Regions from separate parts of the Bacillus sp. JZ39 genome, predicted to be linked through region 1. Evidence: riboswitches for the same ligand, from Rfam matches in the RefSeq annotation. Region 1 holds a riboswitch; the other holds the start of a gene.
The links. Region 1 has a riboswitch for thiamine pyrophosphate ahead of thiC (phosphomethylpyrimidine synthase ThiC). Riboswitches for the same ligand answer to the same signal wherever they lie in the genome.
Positions count from the first base shown of each region.

Region 1 (7,398 bases):
TCCGCGGATACGCCAGGTGAATGGGCATCAGCTTATGGATTTTCCCCGGTTTGGCCTTAAGGATCGCAAGCTCATTTCCTAAATAAACAGATTCATCTATATCATGAGTCACGAGAATCATCGTTGTTTTTTTCCTCCTCCATATATCCAGCAGCACGTCCTGCAGGTGTTTTCTTGTAAAAGCGTCGAGTGCACCAAACGGTTCATCTAAAAGCAGCACCTCAGGCTCCCGCAGAAGGGCCCGGGCGATGGCTACTCTTTGTGACATGCCGCCTGACAGCTCGCGCGGATATGCTTTTTCCGATCCTTTCAATCTGACAATCTCGATCAGTTCATCCACCTTTTGTTTGACTTTTGGGTCCTTCAAATTCAAGTCGGCTGCAATATTCTGCTCAACAGTCAGCCAAGGAAAGAGGCGGTGTTCCTGAAAAATAAATCCTTGCTGAATACCCGGAGCTGTTACGCTGCGGCCGTTAATTTCCACACTCCCGTCATATTCAGAATCAAGCCCTGCAATAATCTTTAACAGGGTGCTTTTTCCACACCCGCTCGGTCCGATAAGCGTTAGAAATTCGCCTGGTGCGATTGATAATTCTATGTTCTCTAAGACCGTGTTTTTGCGGCCCTCTTGAACAAATGCCTTTTCTTTGATGCTGATGGTCACAGCCACTTTTATCCCTCTCTTTCTGCCAACCCTGCCTTCAAAAAAACAAAAAGGCCCCCATCTCTGTTCTTGTAGAGATGAGAGCCTTCGGCGGTCCGATCAGCTGCCCAATTGTTTTTTTGTTTGAATAACATGTTAATTCAAATTATTCCGATATGTCAACTCTTTTTTAAATACGATTTTTGATATCCTTGTTTATCACTTACTCTGCTTGTTTCGCAAATAGAGAAGGAAAAATTATTTCTCCAAAAATTATTAAGTGTCATAAAAAGCTGTTACAACAAGGTTTTTCAACAATTTCGATACTAGATATCGATTAATAGAGATAACTATTTTATAATAATTATAAAATAATATTGACTTTTTACTTAGAGATGATATTATGTTCTTATAAATTCCAAGAGGTGATAACATGAGTTCAAATAAACTGACAACTAGCTGGGGCGCTCCGGTTGGAGATAATCAAAACTCAATGACTGCCGGTTCTCGCGGACCAACTTTAATTCAAGATGTACATTTACTCGAAAAATTGGCCCATTTCAACCGAGAACGTGTTCCTGAACGTGTTGTTCACGCCAAAGGAGCAGGCGCACACGGATATTTTGAAGTGACAAACGACGTAACAAAATACACGAAAGCCGCTTTCCTTTCTGAAGTCGGCAAACGCACACCGTTGTTCATCCGTTTCTCAACAGTTGCCGGTGAACTTGGCTCTGCTGACACAGTTCGCGATCCGCGCGGATTTGCTGTTAAATTTTATACTGAAGAAGGAAACTACGACATCGTCGGCAACAATACGCCTGTATTCTTTATCCGCGATGCGATTAAGTTCCCTGATTTTATCCATACACAAAAAAGAGATCCAAAAACACATCTAAAAAACCCTACGGCTGTATGGGATTTCTGGTCACTTTCACCAGAGTCACTTCACCAAGTGACAATCCTGATGTCTGACCGCGGAATTCCTGCAACACTTCGCCACATGCACGGCTTCGGAAGCCATACATTCAAATGGACAAATGCCGAAGGTGAAGGCGTATGGATTAAATATCACTTTAAAACAGAACAAGGCGTGAAAAACCTTGATGTCAATACGGCAGCAAAAATTGCCGGTGAAAACCCTGATTACCATACAGAAGACCTTTTCAACGCAATCGAAAACGGTGATTATCCTGCATGGAAACTATATGTGCAAATCATGCCTTTAGAAGATGCAAATACGTATCGTTTCGATCCGTTTGATGTCACAAAAGTTTGGTCTCAAAAAGACTACCCGTTAATCGAGGTCGGACGCATGGTTCTAGACAGAAATCCGGAAAACTACTTTGCAGAGGTAGAACAAGCGACATTTTCACCTGGAACACTCGTGCCTGGTATTGATGTTTCTCCTGATAAAATGCTTCAAGGCCGACTTTTTGCTTATCATGATGCACACCGCTACCGTGTCGGTGCAAACCATCAAGCGCTGCCAATCAACCGCGCACGCAACAAAGTAAACAATTATCAGCGTGATGGGCAAATGCGTTTTGATGATAACGGCGGCGGATCTGTGTATTACGAGCCTAACAGCTTCGGCGGTCCGAAAGAGTCACCTGAAGATAAGCAAGCAGCATATCCGGTACAAGGTATCGCTGACAGCGTAAGCTACGATCACAACGATCACTACACTCAAGCCGGTGATCTGTATCGTTTAATGAGTGAAGATGAACGTACCCGCCTTGTTGAAAATATCGTTAATGCTATGAAGCCGGTAGAAAAAGAAGAAATCAAGCTGCGCCAAATCGAGCACTTCTACAAAGCGGATCCTGAATACGGAAAACGCGTGGCAGAAGGCCTTGGATTGCCGATTAAAAAAGATGCTTAATGTAGAAATGCAAAAACCCGCTGTAGTCAGCGGGTTTTTTTATATTTAGTTACACATTGCGTATGCTTCTCATCAATCTTCATATAAATTTCTTCCATGAGTTCCGCGCTGTTTATAATCTCTCGTTTGTTTTTTTCAATCAGCAGCTCAAGCGGCAAAATCTGATTCCCGTAGGTTTTTCGCTTCCTGAATCGTTTTCTCCCCTTTTCTTTTTTGACTCCCATCAATAATCCCTCCTTTTTCATACAAAAAAGGCCCTTATCTAAAAGATAAGAGCCTTCGGTGTCCCGATCAGCGCGATAAATTTGAAAAATTTGTACTGACCATGTTAATTCATACAATACCGACCTGTCAACTATTTTTTGAGGGTATTGATACTATATCAGATTGCATCCCCGCTTTTTCCTTATACATTCTTATCCCCTGACGCATAAGCTAGAGAAACTAGAATACGAGAGAAAGAGATGTGGGTGTGTGGAAAAGACAAAATTGACCGGACGTATCGTGACACGGGATGATCCGGACTTTCGAGTTAAACGATGGGAGACTACGTAAATTGGCCAGATATCAAAATCAGAAACTGGCCAAGAACATATTACGGCGAAAACGTTGAACGACTCCGCCGTGTCAAAACGAAATATGATCCAGAAAATGTTTTCCGCTTTGAACAGAGTATTCCTCCGCTTCGACGCTCTCTGTTTTTCTAAAAAAATGAAGATGGAGCATTCTCCATCTTCATCTTATTTATTGATATAAATTGCTTCCCGTATCGACAAACTCTTTTGCTTTTTCTTTTAATCCTTTATTTATGGCTTCTGCTTCACTGAGATCGTTTTTCTTCGCATAATCCCGAATATCCTGTGAAATTCTCATGCTGCAAAATTTCGGACCGCACATGGAACAAAAGTGAGCGGTTTTTGCTCCTTCAGCAGGCAGGGTTTCATCATGGTATTCAAGGGCTCTCTCCGGATCAAGAGATAAATTAAACTGATCCCGCCAGCGGAATTCAAAACGGGCTTTCGATAACGCATCATCCCGGATTTGCGCTCCGGGATGCCCTTTTGCAAGGTCCGCAGCGTGCGCAGCGATCTTATATGTAATGACTCCTTCACGAACATCATCACGGTTTGGCAGCCCCAAATGCTCCTTCGGCGTTACATAACAAAGCATTGCTGTCCCATACCAACCGATCATCGCCGCTCCGATCGCTGAAGTAATATGGTCATATCCCGGCGCAATATCCGTTGTCAACGGCCCCAATGTGTAAAAAGGCGCTTCTTTACAAATGTCCATTTGTTTATCGACGTTCTCTTTGATTTTATGCATCGGAACATGTCCAGGACCCTCAATCATCACCTGAACATCATGCTTCCAGGCAATTTGCGTCAGCTCTCCAAGCGTCTCTAATTCAGCAAACTGCGCTTCGTCATTGGCATCAGCAATTGATCCGGGACGCAAACCATCCCCAAGTGAGAAAGCAATATCATACATTTTCATAATCTCACATATTTCTTCAAAATGTGTGTATAAAAAGCTTTCTTGATGATGAGCCAGACACCACTGCGCCATAATCGCTCCCCCGCGTGACACAATACCAGTTGTCCGTTTGGCAGTCAGCGGTACATACCTAAGCAAAACACCCGCGTGAATCGTAAAATAATCCACTCCCTGCTCTGCCTGCTCGATTAGCGTATCACGATAAATCTCCCACGTTAAATCCTCCGCTACGCCGTTTACTTTTTCAAGCGCCTGATAAATCGGAACAGTTCCCACAGGCACGGGGCAATTGCGGATAATCCATTCACGCGTCGTATGAATATCTTTTCCGGTAGAGAGATCCATCATCGTATCCGCTCCCCAGCGGATGGCCCACGTCATTTTTTCCACTTCTTCTTCAATGGATGACGTAACCGCTGAATTCCCGATATTCGCATTAATCTTCACATGAAAATTCCGGCCGATAATCATTGGCTCACTTTCAGGGTGATTAATGTTTGAAGGAATAATCGCCCGGCCGCTGGCTACCTCGTCTCTGACGAATTCAGGAGACACATGCTCACGAATGGCGATAAATTCCATCTCAGGTGTAATGATCCCCTTTTTTGCATAGTGCATTTGTGTGACATTTTGACCTGCCTTCGCCCTCAGCGGTTTCCGCTTTAATCCTGGGTAGCTTACGTTTGGATTTGCTTTTTTATAACCGTTATCTTCTGGTTTTATAGCCCGACCTTCATACTCTTCCACGTCACCGCGCTCTGTGATCCATTTTTGGCGGAGCGGCTTTAATCCTTCTTGAATATTAATGGTTACTTCAGGGTCCGTATACGGTCCGCTTGTATCATAGACACGCACAGGCGCGTTTTCCTCTTCGCCGAACGATCCCGTCGTCGGACTCAATAGGATCTCCCTCATCGGCACTTGGATGTCCGAAGAAGAACCCTCCACGTATACCTTCTTGCTGCCTGAAAAACTTGACATAATGGAAATGTTGGCTTGCTGCACTGAATTGTTTTGCATTACTTTTCCTTCCCCTCTCTACGTTTGAAAGGACAAAATCAAGCCCATAACCAGCACAAAAAACCGGATTCATATAAATGAACCCGGTTACAGTCAGAAAGAAACATATTATTGCCCAGCAAGACAATAACAAAAACAATTCCTCTACTTCCCCACGCTGGTACGAACCAGATCAGGTCCAAAGGGTTAAGAAGCTTACCTTCTCTCTCAGCCCGAAAGCGGGCACCCCCAGTAACTATTGATTTCGCACTCATCTTATCATAAAATCAATCTGAAAAAAAGAGGAATATAGATAATATTCAGCCAATTTCACCCTAAATATTTGACCGGCAACGGGATTTCAGCTATTTCATGTTCAGCCATCATCACCCGATATGCCTTTCCTTCCGACCTTGAACTCACAGTCTGAAACAGCTGATCATTTATGAAATGGAGAGCAGCCCCATCATCCGCTGCATAGCCACTGCATAAGAACTTGTTAGATATCAGCTGGTGGTATGCCGGTCTCCGATCCTTTTCCCCGTCATAATGGGGACAAAAGCTCCCTTGCAAAAAACCTAAACTTTTCAAACTTGTCAGCGGTCCGGCTGAATCCGTCACCCCTTCTTCAAACCAGCAGATCGCACCGGCACTTAATCCAGCTAAAACCACACCGTTCTTCCATGCTTCCCTAAGAATCTGGTCAAGCCCCCACTCTTTCCATAACACAAGTAAATTCCGCGTATTTCCCCCGCCAACATAAATCACGTCCATTTCCATAACAAAAGAAGTTAAATCTGTTGATGGCGGCTTAAACAAAGATAAGTGAGACGGCACACAATCCAGTGTTTGAAATGCATGATAAAACCGCTGAATATAGTTTTGGGAATCTCCGCTCGCCGTCGGCAAAAAACAAATACGAGGCTGCTCTCGTTTTGATTGATTGAGGATATATTGATCGAGGGACAAATTATCCGGCTCCATCGAAAAACCCCCGCCCCCCATCGCAATAATCTGCTTCATCATCACACCCCCCAACAAAATTTGTTGCTTATTATAGCATTTTGTATAGAAGCAAGAAACAAAGCCAAATACTTTCTTATCAGAGCTGCTAAAAAAACAAAGGGGGTGGTTTCCCATTGAACAAAGTCTTTGTCCCAAAGATATTCTTGATTTGTTAACAACAATAAAAACCAGCATTAACAAATACACTGTCGCAATAACAGAAGCCGAAAATCCCCACATCAGAAGAGCATTGCATGATCAATTAGATACAGCTGTGTATCTCCATGATGAACTGTCAGATTTTCTGTTAGAAAAGGGGTGGCTCGGGTGAGCAATTTCAAATCGATTCACTTTTATCTTGTAGCAAAAACCACAAAAAGAGACGGGATCTCAAAGATGAGATGCCGTCTCTTTTTTATTGCTCCACTCTTCTTAAAGCCTCATTTACCGTTTCTTTTATAAACGCGTCTTCACCGCTTAATCGGTCTAAACTGAGATCGCCGTTTCTCAGCCTTTCGGAAATATTGTTTATATCCTCCTCTACTGTGATTTGCAGCTCACCTGCCAAAAACATTCTGTGTAATTCATCTGCAACCAAACTTTCTTTATTCACTTCCATCCACTCCTTTATTTTCAATATTATTCTTAGTCTGTCCCTAGGCCGAGACGAATAATAGGAAAAAAGTATGAATCAAACGAATCTTTTTTCCTCCTTCTTGCGTATATCTGTTGAGAAAAAAGAAAAAGGGGAAGATCTAACATGTCATTTTTTAAGAAACTTGCGGCAAGTGCCGGAATTGGAGCTGCAAAAGTAGATACAATTTTAGAAAAAGACGCATATTTTCCAGGAGAAGAAGTACAGGGAACGGTACATGTCAAAGGCGGAAAAATCGCTCAGGACATCCGTTATATCGATTTACAGCTTAGCACACGGTATGTCATTGTAAAAGACGATGAAGAGCACCGGAAATACGCTACAATTCATTCTTTCCGGGTCACTGGTTCATTTACCATACAGCCTGGTGAAGAGCATCAATTTCCGTTCACATTCACTCTGCCTCTAGATACGCCGATGACTGTAGGGAAAGTAGAGGTTGCCGTGGTGACAGACCTTGACATTCAAGGCGGTATCGATAAATCCGATCATGACCGCATTTTCGTTGAAGCGCACCCTTGGATTGAAAATGTGCTGGAAGCAATCGAAAACCTGGGCTTCCGTCTTAACGAAGCAGACTGTGAACAAGCGCCCTACTTCCAGCGTCGTCTTCCGTTCGTTCAAGAATTCGAATTCGTTCCGACTTCCGGATATTATCGTCAGATGCTTGATGAATTAGAACTCATTTTCCTTTTAGACGAAGACGGTTTGGAA
Region 1 covers NZ_CP096389.1:924,857-932,254, reverse strand. The annotation lists gene M1D65_RS04820 (ABC transporter ATP-binding protein) at 1-670, opposite strand, end outside; gene katA (catalase KatA) at 1,077-2,528, shown strand; gene senS (transcriptional regulator SenS) at 2,555-2,752, opposite strand; partial or broken gene M1D65_RS04805 (BBE domain-containing protein) at 3,065-3,235, shown strand; gene thiC (phosphomethylpyrimidine synthase ThiC) at 3,273-5,045, opposite strand; TPP riboswitch at 5,178-5,285, opposite strand; gene M1D65_RS04795 (Type 1 glutamine amidotransferase-like domain-containing protein) at 5,355-6,047, opposite strand; partial or broken gene M1D65_RS04790 (spore coat protein) at 6,089-6,360, shown strand; gene M1D65_RS04785 (hypothetical protein) at 6,445-6,648, opposite strand; gene spo0M (sporulation control protein Spo0M) at 6,790-7,398, shown strand, end outside.

Region 2 (7,398 bases), 280 kb from region 1:
AGGATGTCTGCCGATGTACGGTTTTCCATCCTTTGTTCCCGGCCGGAGTCCCGCCCAAAAACGATCCACCTTCATATTCTGTATAGCTGGCAGCATCGTTTTTGCTTTTTTCATAACCGATTCCAATCCGCCAAGATCCGGTGTTTCACTCCAGTCTCCCGGCTTCATTGTCGCGCCGACAACCAGTTTGCCGCTTTTTCTCGGTACGATATAGCAGTGATCATGGTAAAGCGTTTTTGTCAGCGGGATATCATCATTCCAAACGGACAGGCACTCCCCTTTTACAGGGAGAAAAGCATTGTTCAGTCCGAGCTGTTTAAAAAACATCCCGCTCCACACTCCGCTGGCAACGACAACATGATTAGCCCATACGTCTCCGCTAGGGGTCTTGATGGACAGGGCTTCACCGTCACGTTCGACATGCAGGACAGGCGTATGCTCAAAAATCTCCGCCCCAAGCATTTTTGCTGCTTTCACATATGCCTTGCAAACAAAATAAGGCTCCACATGCACATCCTCCTGAATAAAAGATGCACCAAAGATGTCACCAGACGCATACGGCTCTTTTTCTAACACCTCTTCTTTTGAATACCAGCTGACAGAGTCCAAATCGTCCATCTGTCTCAGCTGCAGCACATCTTCTTCAGAAAATGCAAGCTTAAACATACCGCCGTTATGCTGCCTGATATCCACACCAGATAATGCATAAAGCTCTTCTCCAAGACCTTTGTACAGACGCTGACTGTGCATGGCGAAATCAAAAAACGCGTCACGTTCCTCGCATTCGGCATGGGCGCCCAGCATTCCGGCAGCGGCACTTGTCGTTCTGCCGCCCATTGTTCCGCTTTCAAACAATGCGGTGCTTTTGTTTTCCTTTGCCAAATGATAAGCAATCGCGGAACCGATAATTCCGCCTCCAATCACCACTGCTTCATAATGCCTTTTCATAGCGCATCTCCTTTAGCTTGCGGGAATATCGTCTGGCTGCTTCCAAGGGCTCAGCGGAAGAGAAAATTCCTGACATAACAGCAATGCCGTCTGCCCCTGCTTGTTTTACGTCTCTTAACCTGTCCGGCGTCAACCCCCCGATGGCTATAACCGGGATGGAAATCCGCTGTTTGATATCTGACAGCAAAGATACTCCTCTGCCTTCAAGACCCTTTTTGCAATCCGTTTCAAACACATGGCCGAACAGCACGTAGTCCGCGTCTTCCTTTTCTGCTTGAACCGCTTCCTCCAGTGAATGCACCGACCTCCCGATATGAAGGTGTGGAAATCTGGCTCTGACCTGCTTTGGTGAAAAGCTGCCGCTTGGCAGCTGCACGCGGTGAATAGTAGAGAAAAGCGCAATATCCACGCGCCCGTTCATCACCAGTTTTCGTTTATCTATACCGCCTTCAAAAATAAGCTCGAGCAGTTTCAAAATATCCGCCGCCGATTTTGAGCGTTCCCGAATATGAATAAAATCAACTTCATTCTGAATCGTAATGATGATTCTCGCTAGCTCTTCTACCGGCTTGCTGTCATCCGTTATGGCGTGAAGCTCCACATTCCTCCACCTCTTTTATGGCGCTGTCAGACCAGCCTTCTTTTCGATAGGCCATTCCCCAAAATTGATATTCATAGTAGCTGGAGATGACAAAATTCTCTTTCATCTTGGCACGCACTTCCTCCGTGCTGTTTTCCGCCAGCTCATTAAAGCGGTTGATTTGCTCCTCGACCTGTTGTCTAAACCAATCACCGCCATATGTGCCAATCCACTTCTGATAAATTGGATGCCCCGGATCACAATGCAGCAATTTCTCACCAACCTCGTAATAGAGCCAATAGCATGGCAGCAGGGCCGCTAAGATTTCAGCGAAATTCCCGCTCAAAACCGAACGGTACATATGGGATGTATAAGAGTACGCAGTAGGAGACGGCTTAAACGCCTTACGCTCTTCCTCGCTGATTTCCAACAGCTCGGCAAACTCCCGATGAAGCGCCATTTCCGCCTCATATGTACCTTGGGCATGGCTTGCCATCCGCCCCGTTGTATAAAGGTCCTTCGCATAAGCGGCGCCAAATGACTGCACCTTTGCAAAATGCGTTAAATAATAGGAATCCTGAAGTACGTAGTATTTAAAACGGTCAATCGGAAGCGTTCCGTCACCGATTCCTTGAACGAACGGATGGACAAAGCTCCCCTCCCACCATTCTGCGGCTGCACTGCGGCATTCTTCTGAAAACTTCACAAATCATTCCCCCTCTGAAAATAAAAAAACCACTTTCCCGCAAGGAAAAGTGGTTTGGAATTGGCATAGTAAAATAACACAAATACCGCTCCACTTCCCTACGCAGGTCTGAACCTGTTCAAGTTATGAGGGTCTAAAAGTCACACTTTTATCTCAGCCCTTATGAAGGACACCCCTAGTGGTTAAACGAATACATATTGAATTGTTCTGCACCTCTATATTAACACGAATCCTTATTTGGTCAAGATTTATCCTTCCAATGTTTTCTTAAGATCCGTTACGTACCCCCGAGATCCGGTGACAATTAAGCGATCTCCCAATTTCAGCCTAGTATCCCCATGAGGAACAATGCTGTCCACACCTCTGAAAATCCTGACAAAGATGACGTCGCCTGTTAAAGGGAATTCCCGTAAAATGACACCATCATATTTACTGTTCTCCATATTAATTTGATACAGCGAAGACTCTTGGTTCGTGAGCAGCTTCATGACGCCAGGCGCTTCTATCAGTGCGCGAAGCAGCGTTTTTGTCGACAGCAGAATAGAAAAGATGCTGATTCCCTGCTCCTTCAAAGCTGCTTCATGCTCCGGTGATCCTACGCTTGCAATGACTCTTTCTGTGCCTTTTTCTTTTGCAAGTAATGCAATGTCTGCATTCATATCTTCTTTCCCGGTCGCCACAACGAGAATATCCGTTTCAAAAATGCCGAGTGATTCAAGCGTCTCGTGTTCATAGTCAGAAATTGTTTCAACAGCAAACACTGATTCTGACAGCTTTTCCTCCGCATTCTCTTGGTAGACGTGTACAACACGCACGTCATACTCTTCCTCTGGCAATTCAAGTGTAACAGGCAAAGTCATTTGATTGGCGCCAATGAACGTAATCATCTTTTTCTCCTCCGGCTGCTCTTCCCGTTTGTATAATTTTTTAAAACAGATCGGCGTAAAAATACTTGCAATGACAGCTACTAAAATTAGCGCTCCTGACATATTTGCACTGATCACGTGAAGCTGCTGGCCGATTGTTGCAGCGGCAATCACGAGCGAAAGCGTTGATGTCAGCAGGAAACCAGACGCGAAAATGGTTCGGTTATCATACCACTTCTTTAAGTACATGACAGGAATGATTTTGCTGACTAACAGCGCCAGCAGCAGGAGCGGAATCATGATTAAAATTGTTTTATCCTGGAAAAGAGTCCAAATATCAAGCTTCACACCGACCATCACGAAGAAAATCGGTATTAAGAACCCATAACCGAATGAGTCCAGCTGCTGAACAAGTTCTTTGTTTGGCGAAAGCAGGGAAACAAGAACCCCCGCTAAGAAAGCGCCGAGAATATTTTCCGCCCCAAGTGATTCAGACAGGGCAACGAGTACAATAATTAACGTAAAAATGGCACGCGTCCCGATCTGGATCGTCCCTTTTGACATGGATTGAACAAAAGAGCGATGTTTGAAGACCCGGCCGAAAAAGTAAAGCACCACTCCGGCCGCAAACAGAATCATCAGGAGCCACATGTTTCCGCTGTCCTCTCCGTATAAAGAAGAAAAAACAGCAAGAAGAATCATCGTGGCCAAATCAGCAATGACAGCAACAAGTAAAATAATCTGCCCGATATTCGAATTCATGATCCGTTCTTCTTTTAATGTTGGAACGACAACGCCTAATGAAATCGTTGAAATAATCAGGGTCATCAAAAATGCATTTTGGATAAATCCGGCCAAGACGAACCCATAGGACAAGAGCAATGATAAAATAAAAATACCGACGAAAATAACAGATGCCGCAGCAAACGTATTCGGCGCTTCCTTGCCATTCGGCAGGAACTGCTTTTTCTTTCCTTTCTCAAACGACGAAAAATCAATTTCAAGCCCGCTTAAAAACATTAAAAAGATAAATCCGAGCATAGAGAGTGTCTGGAGCCAGGTGTCACCCTCCACAACTAAATTAAGGCCGCTTTTCCCAATAATCAGCCCCATAATGATTTCAGCAACAACAACCGGGATGCTGAGTTTAAACCGATGCAAAAGGATGGGTGTCAAAAATGCAACGATAAGTACAACAACTAAAGATGCGACAGATGTATGCGCCATAATCAGAACCTCCTTTTTAAGTCAGGGTTATGCTAGTTCTCACTCAGAGAACAAAACCTCATTTTTAAAAAACATAACGCGATTTTAACAAGGGTGATGATGAAAAATAAAGTGATAAGGTCTTAATCCTGTTTAGAAAATGATTCTTCTTCTATAATTTGCACATAAAAGCTTGTGATGACTCACAACACTTTGCTTCATAATAAATAAAACAATCGGTAAGGAGGATACCGCATGGCTTACGATATCATCAGCGATATTCATGGCTGCTATGACGAAATGACTGCATTAATCCAAAAGCTTGGCTATACAATCAAAAATGGAGTACCTATCCATGAAGAAGGCAGGGTGCTTGTTTTTGCCGGAGATTTAACTGACAGAGGGCCCAAATCGATAGAGGTCATCCGATTTGTAGCCGGCGCTTACGAAAAAGGCGCTGTGCGTTATGTCCCGGGAAACCATTGCAATAAATTATATCGTTACTTAAAAGGAAATCCGGTAAAAGTGATGCATGGTCTCGAAACAACAGCGGCAGAGCTTGAGGAACTTTCTAAAGATGAGAGAAAATCAGTCAGCGAACAGTTTATGAAGCTGTACGAAACAGCGCCGCTTTACGACATCTTACATAATGGAGAATTAGTTGTCGCCCATGCTGGCATAAGAGCTGACGATATCGGCAAATATACCCGGAGAGTGAAGGACTTTGTGCTTTACGGTGACGTGACGGGTGAAACATATCCGGACGGCAGACCCGTCAGACGTGATTGGGCGGCAGCCTATAACGGAAAGGCTTGGGTGGTATACGGTCATACACCTGTGAAAGAGCCTCGGAAGGTCAATCGCACCATCAACATTGATACAGGCTGCGTGTTCGGAAATCAACTGACAGGCTTTCGCTTTCCAGAAATAGAAACCGTCTCTGTTCCAAGCTCCCTGCCTTACGACGAATCAAGATTTCGCCCCATATAAAAAAGGAGAGAATCAATGATTCTCTCCTTTTATCAGTTTTCTCATATCCTGAGGCAGTGGAGCATGAAACGTCATGTTCTCCTGTGTCAGCGGATGGATAAACGAAAGATGCTCGCTGTGCAGAGCCTGCCGGCCAATTTCCTGTCTCGTTCCGCCGTACAGTGTATCGCCGCACAACGGGTGCCCGAGATAACTCATATGAACACGAATTTGATGGGTTCGTCCAGTCTCAAGCTGCAACGTCACCGAGGTCATATCGTCATTTGCACATGTGACGTAAAAATGCGTAACAGCCTTCTGGCCGTCTGGCGTTACCGTCCGTTCAATTATACTGTCAGGATGTCTGCCAATCGGAGCATCGACTGTTCCCTCCATCTGTGCCATCCGCCCGTGAACCACTGCCGCATACCGGCGTTTCACAAGGCCGTTTTTTTGCGCAGACGATAAAATGGAGTGGGCAAATCGATGCTTGGCAACAAGCATGACACCTGATGTATCCCGGTCTAACCGGGTGACAAGATGAACTGTCGCCCTCACTCCGGTTGTTTGATAATGATCAATAATTCCATTGGCAATGCTGCCGGAGGGGTGCTCTCTCGAAGGGATTGATGACACATACGGCTGCTTGTTTATCACAAGCACATGTTCATCCTCATAAAGGATATCGAGCGGAACAGGCTCTGCCAACAGCGTCTCGCTCACCTGCTCCTCAGGAAACTTCACGATAAGAAGATCTCCCTCTTTCAAAACGTATTTGACCGTCACATGCTCACCGTTAATCTGCAGGTCGCCCCCGCCAAACTTAATATCGGTCAGCAGACGTTTTGAAATTCCCAGTTCACTGGCATATTCCTTTACAGTCATCCCGTCCTCAGCGGAAGTAATGTTCTTTCTGATAAAAAAATGCTCCACGATATGTCCTCTTTCTATTCACCTTTTCCAATAAACGAATCCTGGACTCTTTTCCAAAATGGAAACGGACGGAATCTCGCAAACCGCACTTTTTCGGATGCAACTTGGCAGCGGATCGACTTTACATCCTTATGGAGAAGGGTTAAGTGGTCAATCGTCACTTGAAAGTCAACTTCGTTTCTCGGCTTAATCATGCAATCATGATGGGATGGGAGAAGCAGAGGTGACCCCACCGTACGGAACACGCGGTTATTAATTGAAGCCATTTCCGCAAGCTGGATCGCCCTGATAGACGGATGGATAATCGCTCCGCCCAGCGCCTTATTGTAGGCTGTGCTGCCTGATGGAGTTGACAGGCAGAGGCCGTCGCCCCGGAAGGTTTCAAAGAGCTGCCCTTTGATTTCCACATCAGCAACAAGGCTTCCTTCGATGCTTTTAATCGTACATTCATTCAAAGCTAAGTATCTTTCTTCCCGCTCGTTTTCGTGATAGGTCACAATGACTTCGAGAAGCGGATATTCGACTGTATGATACGGCGTTTTCGCGATGGCAAGAACAAGTTTTTCAATTTCATGAGGAACCCAGTCGGCATAAAAACCCAGATGACCTGTGTGAACGCCGACAAATGCTGTTTTGTCCAAGCGGTCGCTGTATCTGTGAAAAGCATACAAAAGCGTTCCGTCGCCTCCGACTGAAATAACGATTTCCGGTTCATTTTCATCCAGTTCCATATCAAAATCCAATAAATACGCCTGTATTTTGCTTTTCAGCGTATCAGAAACTTGATCTCCTTTTGATGATACGGCAAATTTCATGCTCTTCTTCCCCTTTACCTATTGTTGCTCGCTTCCTTTTTTCTTTCTTGAAAAGGCAGCTTGAGCTTCCTGTACTTCACCCCTGATCTCCGACATCTCTTCATCAAGCCGGGAAGCCGCTTCAGAAGCGCGCTGAAGCCTTAGTTTTACTTTTTCAGGAATGTTTCCGCTGTATTTATAATTCAATGAATGCTCAATGGTCGCCCAAAAATTCATCGCCAGTGTACGGATCTGTATTTCTACGAGAACATGCTTTTCTCCGGATACCGTCTGCAAAGGGTACAGCACAACAAGATGGTATGATCGGTATCCGCTCTCTTTATGTTCCGCAATATAATCCCTCTGATCCACAACGGTGAAATCTTTTCTGGCAAA
Region 2 covers NZ_CP096389.1:1,207,730-1,215,127, reverse strand. The annotation lists gene thiO (glycine oxidase ThiO) at 1-948, opposite strand, end outside; gene tenI (thiazole tautomerase TenI) at 932-1,549, opposite strand; gene tenA (thiaminase II) at 1,524-2,234, opposite strand; TPP riboswitch at 2,313-2,421, opposite strand; gene M1D65_RS06280 (monovalent cation:proton antiporter family protein) at 2,483-4,327, opposite strand; gene prpE (bis(5'-nucleosyl)-tetraphosphatase PrpE) at 4,562-5,296, shown strand; gene M1D65_RS06270 (RluA family pseudouridine synthase) at 5,309-6,208, opposite strand; gene M1D65_RS06265 (NAD kinase) at 6,223-7,023, opposite strand; gene yjbM (GTP diphosphokinase) at 7,042-7,398, opposite strand, start outside.
Region 2: another riboswitch for thiamine pyrophosphate. It lies ahead of tenA (thiaminase II); the one in region 1 lies ahead of thiC (phosphomethylpyrimidine synthase ThiC).